2 regions of the Moorella naiadis (nom. illeg.) genome follow, and region 2 is predicted to be linked to the other one. Evidence: predicted binding sites of a transcription regulator. Region 2 holds the regulator's gene; the other holds the start of a gene.
The links. Region 2 encodes HrcA, which represses chaperone genes, less so after heat shock. Its sites were predicted from a motif close to TGTTAGCACTCANCNNNGNTGAGTGCTAACA; they were not measured.

Region 1 (7,860 bases), on a different contig from region 2:
GATGGGCAACCAGGAAAGGGAGGATTGGAAGCCATGGTTAAACCGCCGGCTTAAGGGCTATGTGGCAGCCCTCATCTTTATCTTCATCCTGCTGACCAGCCGTCTTTTCTTTCTCCAGATCGTCAGTGCCCAGGAGTTTACCAAACAGTCGACGGAGAACCGGATTCGCATCAACCCCATTGAGGCCCGGCGGGGCGACATCCTGGCCAGCGGTGGCGAGGTCCTGGCTACCAGCCAGCCGGTTTATGTGATTACTATTCGTAGTATGTCCAAGCAAAACAAGGATACAGTCATTAATAACCTGGCTGACCTCCTGGGGGACCCGGAGCTGACCCCGGCGGCAATTAGCGATTTAATAGATAAAAATCCCTTTCGCTACGAACCCACGGAGGTGAAGAGAATCCCGGCCAACGACCCGGCGGCGGCGGCCCTAATCGCCCGGCTGGAGGAACACCGTGAAGAGATACCTGGGGTCGATATCATTGAAGAGCCCCAGCGTTACTACCCCAACGGCCCCCTGGCCGGTCATATCCTGGGGTATGTCGGCCGGATAACCCAGGAGGAACTGGACGCCCATAAAGAAGACAACTACCGGCCCAATGCCATAATCGGCAAGAGTGGTATCGAGGGTTTCCTGGAGTACAGCAATATTAACGGCCAGGAGATGGGCCTGCGAGGTAAGGATGGGGCCGAACAGGTAGAAGTGGACGCCTTCAACCGTAAAGTCCGCGACCTGGTAACCCTGCCCCCTACCCCCGGGGACACAGTCCAGCTGACTATTAATTTTAAGCTCCAGCAGACCCTGGAGAAGGCCCTGGATCAGGTAATCGCCAACACCAAAAAAACAGATCCTGCGGCTGGGGGCGGGGCGGCCGTAGTTCTGGATGTTAAGACCGGGGCCGTCCTGGCCATGGCCAGCAAACCAGATATTGACCCTAATGATTTCGTTAACGGTAACTATGCTAAAAAAGCCAGCTACTACAATGACCCCCAGTTGCGGCCCCTCTTCAACCGCGCCATCCAGGGGGTTTACCCGCCGGGCTCGATTTTTAAGCCCATAACCGCTATGGCTGCCCTGAGTGCCGGCGTTATCACACCGTCAGATACTATCTTTGATCCCGGCCACTACTGGAAGCCGCCCTATATCACCTGCTGGGTGCCTTCGGGTCACGGCTATGTCAACCTCAACCGGGCCATGGCCGTCTCCTGTAACACATACTTTCAGTGGGCCGGGGACTTGGCCGGTATCGATAAGATCGATCAGGTCGGGCGCGAGTTTGGCCTGGGGCAACCGACGGGGATCGTCGGCCTGCAGGGAGAGGCCCGGGGCATCCTCCCCTCGCCCCAGTGGAAAAAGGAGCTCAATGCCCCAATCTGGGACCGGTGGCTCAAGAATCAAGAGGCAGCCATTGAAAAGAAATACGCCGGCCTCCTGGCAGCAGCCGGACCCGGCGAAAAGGACCGGCTGCTGCAGCAAAAGCAGAGCGAACTCAACGCGGTCAAGGCCAAGTATCAGATTAACTATAACTTTGATACCAACTGGCAGCCCTTTAATACCTTTAACACCGCCATGGGCCAGGGCGATAATAGCTATACCGTTATCCAGCTAGCCAACTATATCGCCACCCTGGCCAATGGCGGCACCCGCTGGCGGCCCTACCTGGTGGCCAAAATTGTTGGCGCCGACGGGTCCCTAAAGAAAGAGTACCAGCCGGAGGTGGCCGGCAAAGTAGCGGTTTCACCCCAGGTAATGGCCGAGACCCGGCGGGCCATGCTGGAGGCGACCCAATCCCGGGAAGGTACGGCCAGTTTCCTCTTTACCGATTTTCCGCCCAATATCCAGGTCGGCGCCAAGACGGGTACCGCCCAGACAGGAGCAACAACTAACGGCACTTTCGTGGCCTTCGCCCCCTACGACAACCCCCAGGTGGCCGTGGCGGTCGTTATTGAGCACGCCAAGCACGGCGGTGACTCCGCCGGGGTGGTGGCCCGAGAGGTCCTGGCCCAGTATTTCAACCTGCCGGATGTCCTGAATAAGCCGATTAATGGTGTTTCCGTGGAATAATGTCCACCGCTGTCTGTTTTTGCTGAGAAGACGGGGAAAAAAGGCCCCGTCTTTTTTCCTGTGGCGGCAGGATTTGCCTGATCGATGTAGAAAAATAACTAAGCCGAAGCGGATTTTGCCGCCTAGTATTAAGGAGGAAAAGGACGTGTTTTCTACCAATGAAGGCGAAACCGGGGTAGGCACTTCTCAGGGGGCAACGCAACCGGGTATCAGGGTCCAGCCCGGGCCGGACAACCATACCTTTCTGGTTTGTCGCACGGTACGTTCAGGGCAGGTCATTAAGTGCCCCGGTAACGTGGTGGTCATGGGGGATGTGCACCCGGGAGGTGAAATAATAGCTGCCGGCCATGTTATTATCATGGGTACCCTGAAGGGTGTAGTTCACGCCGGTGCCGAGGGGTATGAAGGGGCTGTCGTCCTGGCCTTTCGCCTGCAGCCCACCCAGCTGCGGATTGCCGGCTACATCAGCCGGGCTCCCGACGACGGCGATTACGCCGGGGGCGGGGGACCGGAAATGGCCCGGGTGCAGGAGGCCACTGTGGTTATTGAAAAGTACCAGCCCGGTAACGAGAAACGCTGGGTAAACCAAGCCTGACGCAGAAAGAGGAGGAACAACATGGGCGAAGTGATCGTCATCACTTCCGGTAAGGGAGGGGTTGGCAAAACAACCACTACTGCCAACCTCGGTACCGGTCTGGCCAATCTGGGTAAAAAAGTTGTCCTGGTAGATACCGATATCGGTTTAAGGAACCTGGACGTGGTCATGGGTCTGGAAAACCGGATTGTCTATGACCTGATTGATGTCGTTGAAGGGCGCTGCCGTTTAAAGCAAGCGCTGATTAAAGATAAAAGGCTGGAAAACCTCTACCTTTTGCCGGCCAACCAGACCCGGGACAAGACGGCCGTCAGCCGCCAGCAGATGATTGATCTGACCTCCCAGCTGCGGGAGGAGTTTGAATTCGTTCTTATCGACTGCCCGGCGGGCATTGAGATGGGTTTCAAGAACGCCATTGCCGGCGCCGAAAAGGCCCTGGTAGTGACGACCCCGGAGGTGGCCGCCGTCCGGGACGCCGACCGCATCGTCGGCCTGCTGGAGGCGGCGGAGATGGCAGCCCCCCGCCTGATTATCAACCGCCTGCGGCCGGATATGGTCCGCCGGGGGGACATGATGGATATTGAGGACATGCTGGAGATTCTGGCCATTGATCTCATTGGGGTGGTACCGGAAGACCAGTACATTGTCATTTCCACCAATCGGGGCGAACCGGCCGTCCTGGACAGGCATTCCCGGGCCGGTCAGGCTTACCGCAATATTTCCCGGCGCCTTATAGGCGAAGAGGTACCCTTCATTAACTGGGAGAATGGCAGTTTCATGACCCGGTTGAGAAAACTCATGGGTTTGGGCTAAAGAAGGGGGCGCGTCATAGTGCTGGAGTTTCTGCTGCGCTTTTTTGGCCGGGAAACTAGCAGTAAGAAGGTGGCCAAGGAACGGTTGCGCCTGGTGCTGGTCCATGACCGGGCCGGCGTTTCCCCCCACCTCCTGGAATCCCTTAAGAACGACCTGATTAGAGTTATCTCTGATTATATGGATATTGACACCAATGGCCTGGAGGTGAGCCTGACCCAAGAGAATGACGCGGTGGCCCTGGTGGCCAATATCCCCATCCTGCGGGTCAAGCGTACCTTTAAGACCATCCAGGAACCGGCCCTGAAGGCTTGAGCTGATCCCCCTCTCTGGGAGGGGGATTTCTTTTTACGATTTTCCTTTTACCGGTAGGGTTGTGGTATTTTGTTATGGTCCTGATGCCGGCGCTATAATATAATGGTGGGGTGAAGGCGGGGGAATTTGATGTTTGACCGTAGAATGTGGCGTAACCTTGATTACTATTTTGTCGGCGGTGTCATTGTCCTGCTGGCCGTTGGCCTGCTGGTTTTAAAGAGCGCTTCGGCCAACGTCATGCCCGATCCCAATTACTTTGTCAAAAAGCAGTTTATCTGGATTCTCCTGGGCCTGGCCGCCATGGCCTGTGTTCTGATGGTGGATTATGACCAGCTTAAGCGCTACCAGTTGCCCCTCTATGCCTTGAATATACTCATGCTGGCGGCGGTAGCCCTGGTCGGCCATGAAGCCAAGGGGGCCCAGCGCTGGATTGACCTGAAATTTTTCCTGCTCCAACCCTCGGAGTTTGCCAAGACCATTACCGTGATTACCCTGGCCTGTCTCTTGGATAAACGTCGGGGTAGGCTCAACCGCTGGCAGGATCTGTTCGTCCCCTTTCTTTATGTCGCCGTACCCCTGGTCTTGATTCTCAAACAACCCGACCTGGGCACAGCCCTGGTACTCCTGGCCATCCTTTTTGGCATGCTCTATGTGGGTGGCGCCAACCTGAAGCTCCTGCTCTTGATCTTTGGCGGCGGCCTGCTGCTGATAGGTCTGGGCCTTTTCGCCCACTTCCACTTTGGCCTGCACCTGCCTTTGCAGGATTACCAGATGCGGCGCCTGGTAGTCTTCTTGAACCCCTATAATGACGGCAAAGGGGGCATGGGGGAGGGCTACCACGTCATCCAGTCCCAGATCGCCATTGGTTCCGGCGGCTGGTGGGGGGTGGGCCTGTACCAGGGCTCCCAGGTGCAGCTGAACTTCCTGCCCGAGCACCACACGGACTTTATCTTCTCGGTGGTGGGCGAGGAACTGGGTTTTGTGCGAACGGTAGGGATTATCGCCCTGTACTTTCTGGTCCTGTACCGCATGGTTCGTATCGCTGGCCAGGCCAAGGATATGTTCGGCTCCCTGCTGGTGGGCGGGGTGGCCTCGATGCTGGCCTTTCATATCCTGGTCAACGTCGGCATGACTACGGGCATCATGCCGGTGACAGGCATCCCCCTGCCCCTTTTCAGCTACGGCGGCAGCGCCATGTTGGCCAACATGCTCGCCCTGGGGCTGGTTCTCAATGTCAACCTTCGGCGGCAAAAAATACTTTTTTAGGGGTTACTCCTATTGACAAGGGGTAACCCCTTGTGTATATTAATAATTGGCTGTTAGCACTTGAGTCCGGTGAGTGCTAACAAACCAGCAGCTTACGAAAGGAGGAGTTTTACCATGCTCAAACCACTTGCCGACCGGGTAGTTATCAAGGTTCTATCCGGCGAGGAAAAAACCCAGGGAGGTATCGTCTTACCGGATACCGCCAAGGAGAAACCCCAGGAGGGGGAAGTAGTCGCCGTCGGTCCGGGCAAAATCCTGGATAATGGCAGCCGCGTAACGCCGGAAGTTAAAAAAGGCGATGTCGTGGTATTTGCCAAGTACAGCGGTACCGAGGTTAAGTACGAAGGCCAGGAATACCTGATCATCCGTGACAGCGATATCCTGGCAATTAAAGAATAAGTAAAGAATAAGGTGGTTGCTAAATCTTTAACGAGCTAAAGCTAAAAGGAGGTAGTAGCTATGGCTGCTAAACAGCTGGCCTTTGATGTCGAAGCCAGGCGTTCTCTGGAAAAAGGTGTCAGCACCGTCGCCCAGGCAGTTAAGGTCACCCTGGGCCCCAAGGGGCGTAACGTAGTTCTGGAGCGTAAATTCGGTTCCCCGGTAATTACTAAAGACGGGGTTACGGTGGCCAAAGAGATTGAGCTGAAGGACCCCTATGAAAATATGGGTGCCCAGCTCTGCCGGGAAGTTGCCTCCAAGACCAATGATGTCGCCGGTGATGGGACAACCACCGCTACAGTCCTGGCCCAATCCATTATGCTGGAGGGCTTAAAGAACGTGGCTGCCGGCGCCAACCCCATCTTTGTCAAGAAGGGTATTGACCGCGCCGTAGAGACAGTGGTCGAGGAGATCAAGAAAATAAGTATTCCGGTAGAATCCAAGGAAAGTATCGCCCATGTCGCCTCCATAGCGGCCAACGAAAAGGAAATCGGCGAACTCATTGCCGACGCTATGGAGAAGGTGGGCAAAGACGGCGTCATTACCGTCGAGGAATCCAAGGGTACCGCCACCACCGTCGAGGTCGTGGAAGGTATGGAGTTCGACCGCGGCTACGTATCGCCGTATTTTGTCACCAATACTGAGGCCATGGAAGCCGAGTTCGAAGAGCCCTATTTACTTATCCATGAGAAGAAGATCTCGGCCATTAACGACCTGCTGCCCCTGCTGGAGAAGGTAGTCCGTACCGGCAAACCGCTGGTCATTATCGCTGAGGACATTGAGGGCGAAGCCCTGGCCACCCTGGTGGTCAATAAACTGCGGGGCACCCTGAACTGCGCCGCCGTCAAAGCCCCTGGCTTCGGCGATCGCCGCAAGGCTATGATGGAGGATATCGCCATCCTCACCGGCGGCACCTTTATCTCCGAGGATCTGGGAGTCAAACTGGAGAACATCGACCTGAACATGCTCGGCCGGGCTAAGAAGGTCAAGATTGCCAAGGAGAAGACCACGATCGTCGAGGGTTACGGCAAGAAGGAAGCCGTCGACGGCCGGGTAGCCCAGATTAAAAAGCAGATCGAAGAAACCGACTCTGATTATGACCGCGAGAAACTACAGGAACGCCTGGCCAAACTGGCCGGCGGCGTAGCCGTCATCCGTGTCGGTGCGGCTACCGAAACCGAACTGAAGGAAAAGAAACACCGTGTCGAAGACGCCCTGGCAGCCACCCGGGCGGCCGTGGAAGAGGGTATTGTCCCTGGCGGTGGCGCTACCCTGGTCCATGCCATTCCGGCTCTGGATCAGATCCAGGCTGAAGGCGATGAAGCCGTGGGTGTCCGCATTGTCCGCCGCGCCCTGGAGGAACCCTTGCGCCAAATTGCGGCCAACGCTGGTCTAGAAGGCTCGGTCATTGTGGAGCGGGTCCGCAGCGAGAAGCCGGGTATCGGCTTCGACGCTATCAGCGAGGAGTATGTGGACATGATAAAAGCTGGTATCGTTGACCCGGCCAAGGTCACCCGCAGCGCCCTGCAGAACGCAGCCAGCATCGCTGCCATGCTTCTGACCACTGAGGCCATCATCGCCGAGATTCCTAAGGAAGAAAAAGCCCCGGCCATGCCTCCCGGCGGCGGGATGGATTACTAGGCCGGCAGTTATTAGGAAAGCCAGGATTCGTTCCTGGCTTTTCTTTTTAGCAAGGCTGAGGAGCCGCTCATGGAGGCTAACCTCCGCTCCGGGGCGGGGCTGGCGGGTACAGGCGGAAGGCGACTTGGTTCGAGGCGTAAGCAAACTCAGCGAAGCCGCAGGGAGGCGGCGGTGAACGGGATGGGGATCGTAACGCAGGTTTAGGAACTAAGAGTTTCGCTCCCCGCTGTGATTATTCAAAGAGATAAAGTCAAGCCACCCCTGCCGCCGAGCAAGGCTGAGCGCTTAGTTTGCTAGCCGAGAACCATCGGAGCCTGGAGACTGTACCCCCCAGCCCCCAAGAAGCTGGAGTACAGACAATCGCCATTTTTGGTAGAACCATATTTGCGGGGGAGGGTGACTATGGCCCGGCTCTATGTTATCAGTAACCGTCACCTGTTAGTATCCGGTTCCCTGGTCGATCTGGCTGCCGGCCTCGCAGGTGTCGATTACCTGCAATTGCGGGAAAAGGATCTGCCGGCGGGCGAGCTCTATAGCCTCGCCCGGCAGATCAAAGAGGTCTTACCCGGGGGGACGCGCTTGCTGGTGAACGATCGCCTGGACGTCGCCCTGGCTGCCGGGGTCGACGGGGTCCATTTGGGCGAAAAATCCTTACCCCCGGCCGCTGCCCGCCGGCTCCTGGGCCCGGAGAAAATCCTGGGGGTTTCTGTCCATAGCGTCGAGGGCGCCA
Region 2 (7,860 bases):
TACTAAACTGGAACGGATCCTATACTATAGTGCCGGCGGGTACAGGCTCAGGCTCCGGTGGTTTTCGGCTAGCAAACTTGGCGCTCAGCCTCCCGCGGCGGCGGGGGTGGCTGGGCTTCATCCCTTTAAATAACCTCATCGGGGCGTGTTACTCTTCGTCTCTAAAGGTACGCAGCGATCCCCATCCCGTTCACCGCCGCCGCGGTTCGGCTTCGCTGAGTTTGCTAACGCCTCAAACCAAAATCGCCTTTCGCCTGTACCCGCCGGTACCTGTCTTATAGCAACGGTTATTTTCAATTCCGCCCGAGTTATTTACAGTTCCGCCCGGCGGCCTGCTGTGTTTCAAGCCTCCTCCGAGAACTACCCCAGGTCGCCCAGGGCGTACATAACGGCCGCCAGGCAGGCAAGGCCGGCGGTTTCCGTCCGCAAGATCCGGGGCCCCAGGGTTACGGGCCGGCCGCCGTAGTTCCGGATCAGTTCGATCTCCGCCGGGCTGAGGCCCCCCTCGGGTCCTACCAGCAGGGTGACTTCCGTGACTGCCGGGAGCCGGGCCAGGACGTCCCTCAGTCCCAGGGAACGTTCTTCTTCCCAGGGTACCAGCAGCAGGCTTCCCGGTGCCAGGCCGGCCAGGGCCTCGAGCAGCCCCAGGGGCCCGCTGACCTCCGGGATGCGGTGCCGCCCGCTCTGGCGGGCGGCAGCCAGGGCCTTCTGCTGCCAGCGTTCCCGGCGCCGGGCAGCGGCAGCCGGATCCGGCCGGGGGACGGCACGTTCAGTGGTCAGGACGCTAATCCTGGCTACCCCTAATTCTGTACACTTTTCAATGATTAAATCCAGTTTGTCCCCCTTGGGCCAGCCCTGGAGGAGGGTTACCCGGAGGGAGGGCTCGGTGCTGGCCAGGGGCTCGGTTACTTCTACGGCGACCCGGTCCCCGTTGACGGAGGCTATCCGGGCCCGATAACCCCGGCCGCCGCTGTCGGCCAGGGTGATATTCTCCCCACGGCGGAGACGCAGGACCCGGACAGCGTGGTGGGCATTCTCCCCTTCCAGGAGCACCATCTCTCCGGGAGCCGCCACTGTGGATAGAAAAAAATGGTGGGCCAAACGGCTCACCCCCTGTAACTAGCCCATGAAGGCGTCCTTTACTTTACGGAAAAAGCCTTTATCCTGTTCCCTGGCCCCCCGGGGTTCCGTGCCGTAGGCCTGGGCGAATTCCCGCAGGATCTCCCTTTGTTTCTCGTTAAGGTTAGTCGGCGTCTCGACGTGGACCCGGACGTGCTGGTCGCCCCGGCCGACGCCGTTCAAACGGGGAATGCCTTTGCCCTTCAGGCGGAAACTGGTACCGCTCTGGGTCCCGGGCGGGATGTTGAGTTCGACTTTGCCGTCCAGGGTGGGCACCCTGATGCTGTCGCCCAGGGCAGCCTGAACCATGGAAACCGGCACCTCGCAAAGGACGTCGTAGCCGTCCCGCTGGAAGAGTTTATGGGGCCGGACGTTGATATAGATATAGAGATCCCCGGGCGGGCCACCGCGACGGCCACCCTCGCCCTCGCCGGCCATCCGCAACCGGGCGCCGGTATCCACCCCCGGCGGGATTTTGACTTTAATCTTACGAGTCCGCTGGACGACCCCGCGGCCGTGGCAGCGGGAACAGGGCGTTTCAATGATTGTTCCCTGGCCCTGGCACTGGTGGCAGGTGCGAATGGTCTGGAATTGCCCCAGGGGTGTCCGCTGGGCGATGCGGATCTGCCCGGTACCATGGCAGGTGGGACAGGTTTTGGGCTTGCTGCCGGGTGCCGCCCCGCTGCCGTTACACTCCGGGCATTTTTCCTGGCGCGGTATACCGACCTCTTTCTCGACCCCGAAGGCAGCTTCCTCAAAGGAGATTTCCAAATCCAGGCGCAGGTCGTCGCCGCGCTGGGGTCCCTGGCGCCGGGCCGAACCGCCCAGGCCCCCGCCGAAGAACATGTCAAAGATATCGCCGAAGCCCCCGAAATCGGCCCCGGCGCCGCCAAAGTCAAAACCGCCGAAGCCAGGCCCGCCGGCCTCGGTACCGGCGTGGCCGAACTGGTCGTAGCGGGCCCTTTTATCGGCGTCACTCAGGACTTCGTAGGCTTCCTGGACCTCTTTGAACTTCTCTTCGGCTTCTTTATCCCCGGGGTTCATGTCCGGGTGATACTGGCGCGCCAGCTGGCGGTAAGCCTTTTTGATCTCCGCCTCCGAGGCATCCCGGGAAACCCCCAGGACCTCGTAGTAATCGCGCTTAGCCATGGCAGATCACCGGCTATTCTTTCTTGTCGTCGTCGACGACTTTATAATCGGCGTCGTAGACGTTACCGTCTTTGGGCGTTTCGCCGCCGGCGTTACCCTGACCCTGGCTTGCCCCCTGATCCTGGGCTCCGGCTTGAGCGCCAGTCTGCTGGTAAACTTTAGTGGTCAGGGTATAGAGGGCCTGGGAGAGGGCCTCCATTTTCTCCTTAATTTTGGCGCTATCCTTGCTGTCCAGGACGTCCTGGAGTTCCTTCTTCGCCTTTTCGATGCGCTCGACATCAGTCTGGTCGGCTTTATCTTTAAAATCCTTCAGGGTGCGCTCGGTCTGGTAGATGAGGGAGTCGGCCTGGTTCCGGGTCTCGATTTCTTCCTTGCGGCGGCGGTCGGCCTCGGCCGAAGCCTCGGCGTCCTTGACCATCCGCTGGATCTCCTCTTCGCTCAGGCCGCTGGAGGAGGTGATGGTTATGGCCTGCTGTTTACCGGTACCCAGATCCTTGGCCGAGACGTGGACAATGCCGTTGGCGTCGATATCAAACTTGACTTCAATCTGCGGTATGCCCCGGGGCGCCGGTGGGATGCCCGTCAGCTGGAAGCGGCCCAGGGTCTTGTTATCGGCGGCCATGGCCCGCTCGCCCTGGAGGACGTGGATCTCCACCGTGGTCTGGTTGTCGGCGGCGGTGGAGAAGATCTGGCTTTTGGAAGTTGGAATAGTAGTATTGCGCTCGATTAGCTTCGTAAAAACGCCGCCCAGGGTCTCGATGCCCAGGGAAAGGGGCGTCACGTCCAGGAGCAGCACGTCTTTGACCTCACCGGCCAGGACACCGGCCTGGATGGCCGCCCCCAGGGCGACACATTCATCGGGGTTGATGCCCTTATGGGGTTCCTGGCTCAGGATCTTGCGCACTGTTTCCTGCACCAGGGGCACCCGGGTCGAACCGCCCACCAGTAAAACCTTGTCGATATCCTTGGGTTCCAGGCCGGCATCGGCCAGGGCGCGGCGGGTCGGTCCCACGGTCTGTTCCACCAGGTCGGCAATGAGTTCTTCAAACTTGGCCCGGGTCAGGTTGACATCGAGATGGATGGGGCCGTTGGGCGTCGCCGAGATAAAGGGCAGGTTGATATTGGTGCTGGTCATCCCGGAAAGCTCAATCTTGGCCTTTTCGGCAGCTTCCTTTAAACGCTGCATGGCCATTTTATCCTGGCTTAGGTCCACGCCGTGCTCCCGCCGGCAGACATCCACCAGGTAATCCATCACCCGCTGGTCGAAATCGTCGCCCCCCAGGCGGTTGTTACCGCTGGTGGCCTTGACTTCAAAGACGCCGTCGCCCAGTTCCAGGATGGAGACATCAAAGGTGCCCCCGCCCAGGTCGTAAACCAGGATGGTCTGGTCCTCGCCTTTATCCAGGCCGTAGGCCAGGGAGGCGGCGGTGGGCTCATTAATAATCCGCAGGACCTCCAGGCCGGCAATGCGGCCGGCGTCCTTGGTCGCCTGGCGCTGGCTGTCGGTGAAGTAGGCCGGCACAGTGATGACGGCCTGGGTGACCTTTTCCCCCAGGTAGGCTTCGGCGTCGGCCTTGAGCTTTTGCAGGATTATGGCCGAAATCTCCGGCGGTGTGTACTCCTTGTTGTCGATCTTGACCTTATAATTGGTTCCCATATGACGCTTAATGGACATTACCGTCCGGTCGGGATTGGTAATGGCCTGGCGCTTGGCTACCTGGCCGACGATGCGCTCACCCTCTTTGGTAAAGGCGACTACCGACGGTGTGGTCCGGCCACCCTCGGCGTTGGGGATAACGACCGCCTCCCCGCCCTCCATCACAGCCACGCAGGAGTTAGTCGTCCCCAGGTCAATACCGATTACTTTACTCATTGTGATCTACCCCCTGTCTGTTTTCCTCACCAGATGGGCCGGCAACGGCCACTTTGACCATAGCCGGCCGTAAGAGTTTGCCCTGCAATGTATAGCCGCGGCGGAATTCGGCCACTACCAGGTTGGCCTGCTCCGGATCCTCTGTTTCCTCGCGGGCTACAGCCTCATGTAATTCTGGGTTAAAGGGCTGCCCCACGGCTGCCACCGGGGCCAAACCCTCCTGTTCCAGGAGGGTCATTAACTGGCGCTGAATCAATTCTACCCCCGCGGCCAGCCCGGCACCTTCACTATCCGCCGCTGTCGCCAGGGCCCGTTCCAGGTTATCCACCACCGGCAGGAGGCCGCTAATTAGGCGGGCGGCAGCCAGCCGGGTTAATTCCTCCTGTTCCCGGCGGGTGCGCTTGCGGAAGTTATCGAAATCCGCCTGCAGCCGCAGGTAACGTTGCTGTAATTCGGCCAGGGCCGCCGTTTTGCTGGCCACTTCCGCCCGCAGGCTGTCTAATTCTTCCCTGCTGACCACCCCGGTCGTATCTTCCCCTTCCTCTGGTGTGGCAGCAGCCCCTTCCGGTCCGGATCCCGGTTGGTTTCCGTCCTGTTCCAGCTCAGAGGTCGGCGGTACGGGTTGCTCCACGGTGACCCCGGGTTCGCCTGGCTGTGGACCCTTTTCCGGGCCGGACTTCTCGGCCTGCATTTCCTGCCGATCCTGATCCGTTAATTTTAAATCCAATCAGCCCTTCACTCCTTTCGCAAAAAAAGCCAGCACCCCAAGGCACCGGCCGGTTGCAGGTGACCCTTCACACTACCGGTAGAGCTGCTCCAGGGTCTGGGATAAAGCATCCGCAACACACCGGAGAACCGAAATGGCCCGGGCATATTGCATCCGCGTCGGCCCCAGCAGACCTACCTTGCCCTTAATCTTGCCTTCGACAGCATAGCTAATGGTCACGACACTGCAGTTTTCAATGCCCTCTAATCTATTTTCCTGGCCGATGCGGATGGTGAGGCCACTGGCCGGCATAGCCATAAAGATCCGCCGCAGGGCTTCATCTTTGTCCAGGAGGGATAGCACCCCCCGCACCCGGTCCAGGTCCTTAAACTCCGGCTGGTTTAAGATATTGAGAGTCCCATCCCGGTAGACCTTCTCCCCGCCCTCCAGGGATAGAATCTGCTGGAGCAATTCTTTGACCAGGTTGACCAGGTTGCGGTGCTGGGCCAGTTCGCGAAAGATATCGCCCAGAACCATCCGGCGCAGGTCATCCAGGGCCCAGCCCTGCAGGCGGGCATTGAGAACCCGCGAGATCCGCTCCAAATCCGCCGGGGTTACATTCCCGGGCACGGTAAAGACCCGGTGTTCTATGACACCGGTACTGGTAATGGCAACCAGCAGGGCTTTATTGACCGCCTGGATGGGCAAGACCTGGACCTGCTCCAGGGAAGCCCGACCCTGGTCAGGTCCCAGGGCAATGGCAGCATAGGAAGTCATATCCGAGATGAGCCGGGTTGTCTCAGCCAGGACCTGCTCGATCTCCAGCATTTTCTGGTTATAGCGCCGGCGGACATACTCCTCTTCCTCCGGCGTTAAGCTGGCCGGCGGCAGCAGACAATCGACATAGTAACGATAACCGTGATCCGAAGGCACCCGGCCGGCCGAGGTATGGGGTTGTTCCAGCAGGCCCATCTCTTCCAGGTCGGCCATCTCATTCCGGATGGTGGCCGGACTGACGCCCAGGTTGTAGCGCCGGGCAATGGTACGGGAACCCACCGGTTCCCCCGTCAGAATATAGTCCTGGATAACGGCCGCCAGGACCTTTTGTTTCCGCGCATCCATCCGCATGATTTTCACCTTCTTGTTAGCACTCCTGTGTTACGAGTGCTAAGTGCTTTAACTAAAACATACCACCCCCCTCGGGTTTTGTCAAGGAAAAGTAAGGCCCCCTAGACAAAGGCCACGAAGACCTCGTTGGCCAGGGGCAAACCCCTGGCCGTCAGCCGCAGGCGGCCGCCTTTTTCCTCCACCAGCCCGGCCTGGTACAAAGGGGCCAGCTCGCCGGCGTAAACCTGCCGGGGGTCGGCCCCAAAGCGCCGCCTGAAGGCTTCCAGGTCGACGCCCTCCAAGAGGCGCAGTCCCAGGAACATGGTCTCCCCCATCTGCTGGTGCCGGGTCAGGGTCGCGATCTCCGCCCGGGGCAGCCGGCCGGCGGCTACGGCTGCGCCGTACTGCTCCAGGTCGCGATAATTCTGCCAGCGCTGTCCCTGCCAGGAAGAAGCCGCCGCCACCCCTAGCCCTAAGTAGGGCTGGTTTTGCCAGTAGGTGAGGTTGTGGCGGCACTCGTACCCCGGCCGGGCAAAGTTAGATATCTCATACTGTTGGTAACCGGCGGCCGCTAAGGTTTCCCTGGCCTCCTGGTACATGGCCAGCTCCAGGTCCTCGCCGGGATGATCGAGCTGGCCGGCGGCCGCCAGGCGCCCCCAGGGCGTACCCTCCTCGATCTGGAACCCGTAGGTGGCGATATGCTCGGGCCGGAGAGCAATGGCTTCCTTTAAAGTAGCCTGCCAGACAGCCAGGTTCTGGCCCGGCAGGCCGAAGATCAGATCCAGGTTGATATTGTTAAAACCGGCTCCTCGGGCCAAATCGTAAGCCTGGTAAATATCCGGCCGGCGGTGGATCCGGCCCATGGCCGTCAGGAGGTAATCAGCAAAGGATTGGACCCCCAGGGAGAGGCGGTTGACCCCGGCGGCCCGCAGAACCCGCAGTTGTTCCCGGGTGATGGTGCCCGGGTTGGCTTCCACTGATACCTCTACCCCGGGTTGCCAGCCGAAATAGTTTTCTGTAGCCTCCAGGACTTCCGCCAGCCGGGCGGCCGGCAGGAGGGTTGGGGTACCGCCACCCAGGAAAACCGTCGCCACCGGCCCGGGTTGCCAGGTCCTGGCTGCCAGCTCCATTTCCAGCTCCAGGTGGCGACAATAAGCGGCTACTACCTCCGGGGGCTGGCCGGGGTAGGAAACAAAGTCACAATAATTACACTTACGGGCGCAGAAGGGGATGTGGATATAAAGGGAAACACCAGCTTTTGTTAAAAGCTCCAATGAGCGAGCCCCCAAACGCGATTAACCCCATCGCGTTAATCCAATTCCTTCAAAAATAGGGTTCTGCCAAAAGTGGCTACTGATGCCAGCACGCTTCTCAGGGTGAGACAGGTTCCCTTCAGGCGCTGGTGGCGCCATTATACTTGTATCGAACTAAGCGCCAAGGCGCCTTCCGGGAACCTGTCTCACCCTATATACTTGCGTTACGATCCCCATCCCGTTCACCGCCGCCTCGGCTCAAGGCTTCGCTGAGTTTGCTTTCGCCTCGAACCAAGTCGCCTTCCGCCTATAGCCACCAGCCCCTGCCTCCCCTTCCGAGAAGGTAGGTCTGGGGTAAGCCCCCGTTACTTGCCGGACTTTAAGACGGCCATAAAGGCCTCCTGGGGGATATCCACCGTCCCCACCTGCTTCATGCGTTTCTTGCCTTCCTTTTGCTTCTCCAAAAGCTTCCTTTTCCGGGTCACGTCGCCGCCGTAGCACTTGGCCAGGACGTTCTTCCGCAGGGCCGGGATGGTCTCCCGGGCGATGATGCGGCTGCCGACGGCGGCCTGGATGGGCACGTCGAAGAGCTGGCGCGGGATCAGCTTGCGCAGGGATTCCGCCAGGGCGCGGCCGCGCTGGTAGGCCTGGTC

Region 1: groES (co-chaperone GroES) is a predicted target of HrcA. The motif match lies at 5,103-5,133, and genes of this name have one in related genera.

The regions. Positions count from the first base shown of each region.
Region 1 is NZ_JAXGFQ010000012.1:47,050-54,909, forward strand. Features, by position in the region: gene mreD (rod shape-determining protein MreD) at 1-41, shown strand, start outside; gene mrdA (penicillin-binding protein 2) at 2-2,065, shown strand; gene SDD30_RS09455 (septum site-determining protein MinC) at 2,211-2,660, shown strand; gene minD (septum site-determining protein MinD) at 2,682-3,473, shown strand; gene minE (cell division topological specificity factor MinE) at 3,492-3,785, shown strand; gene rodA (rod shape-determining protein RodA) at 3,915-5,051, shown strand; gene groES (co-chaperone GroES) at 5,166-5,450, shown strand; gene groL (chaperonin GroEL) at 5,511-7,130, shown strand; gene thiE (thiamine phosphate synthase) at 7,533-7,860, shown strand, end outside.
Region 2 is NZ_JAXGFQ010000006.1:9,666-17,525, reverse strand. Features, by position in the region: gene SDD30_RS05280 (16S rRNA (uracil(1498)-N(3))-methyltransferase) at 361-1,101, opposite strand; gene dnaJ (molecular chaperone DnaJ) at 1,120-2,268, opposite strand; gene dnaK (molecular chaperone DnaK) at 2,282-4,141, opposite strand; gene grpE (nucleotide exchange factor GrpE) at 4,134-4,868, opposite strand; gene hrcA (heat-inducible transcriptional repressor HrcA) at 4,941-5,975, opposite strand; gene hemW (radical SAM family heme chaperone HemW) at 6,077-7,228, opposite strand; gene lepA (translation elongation factor 4) at 7,573-7,860, opposite strand, start outside.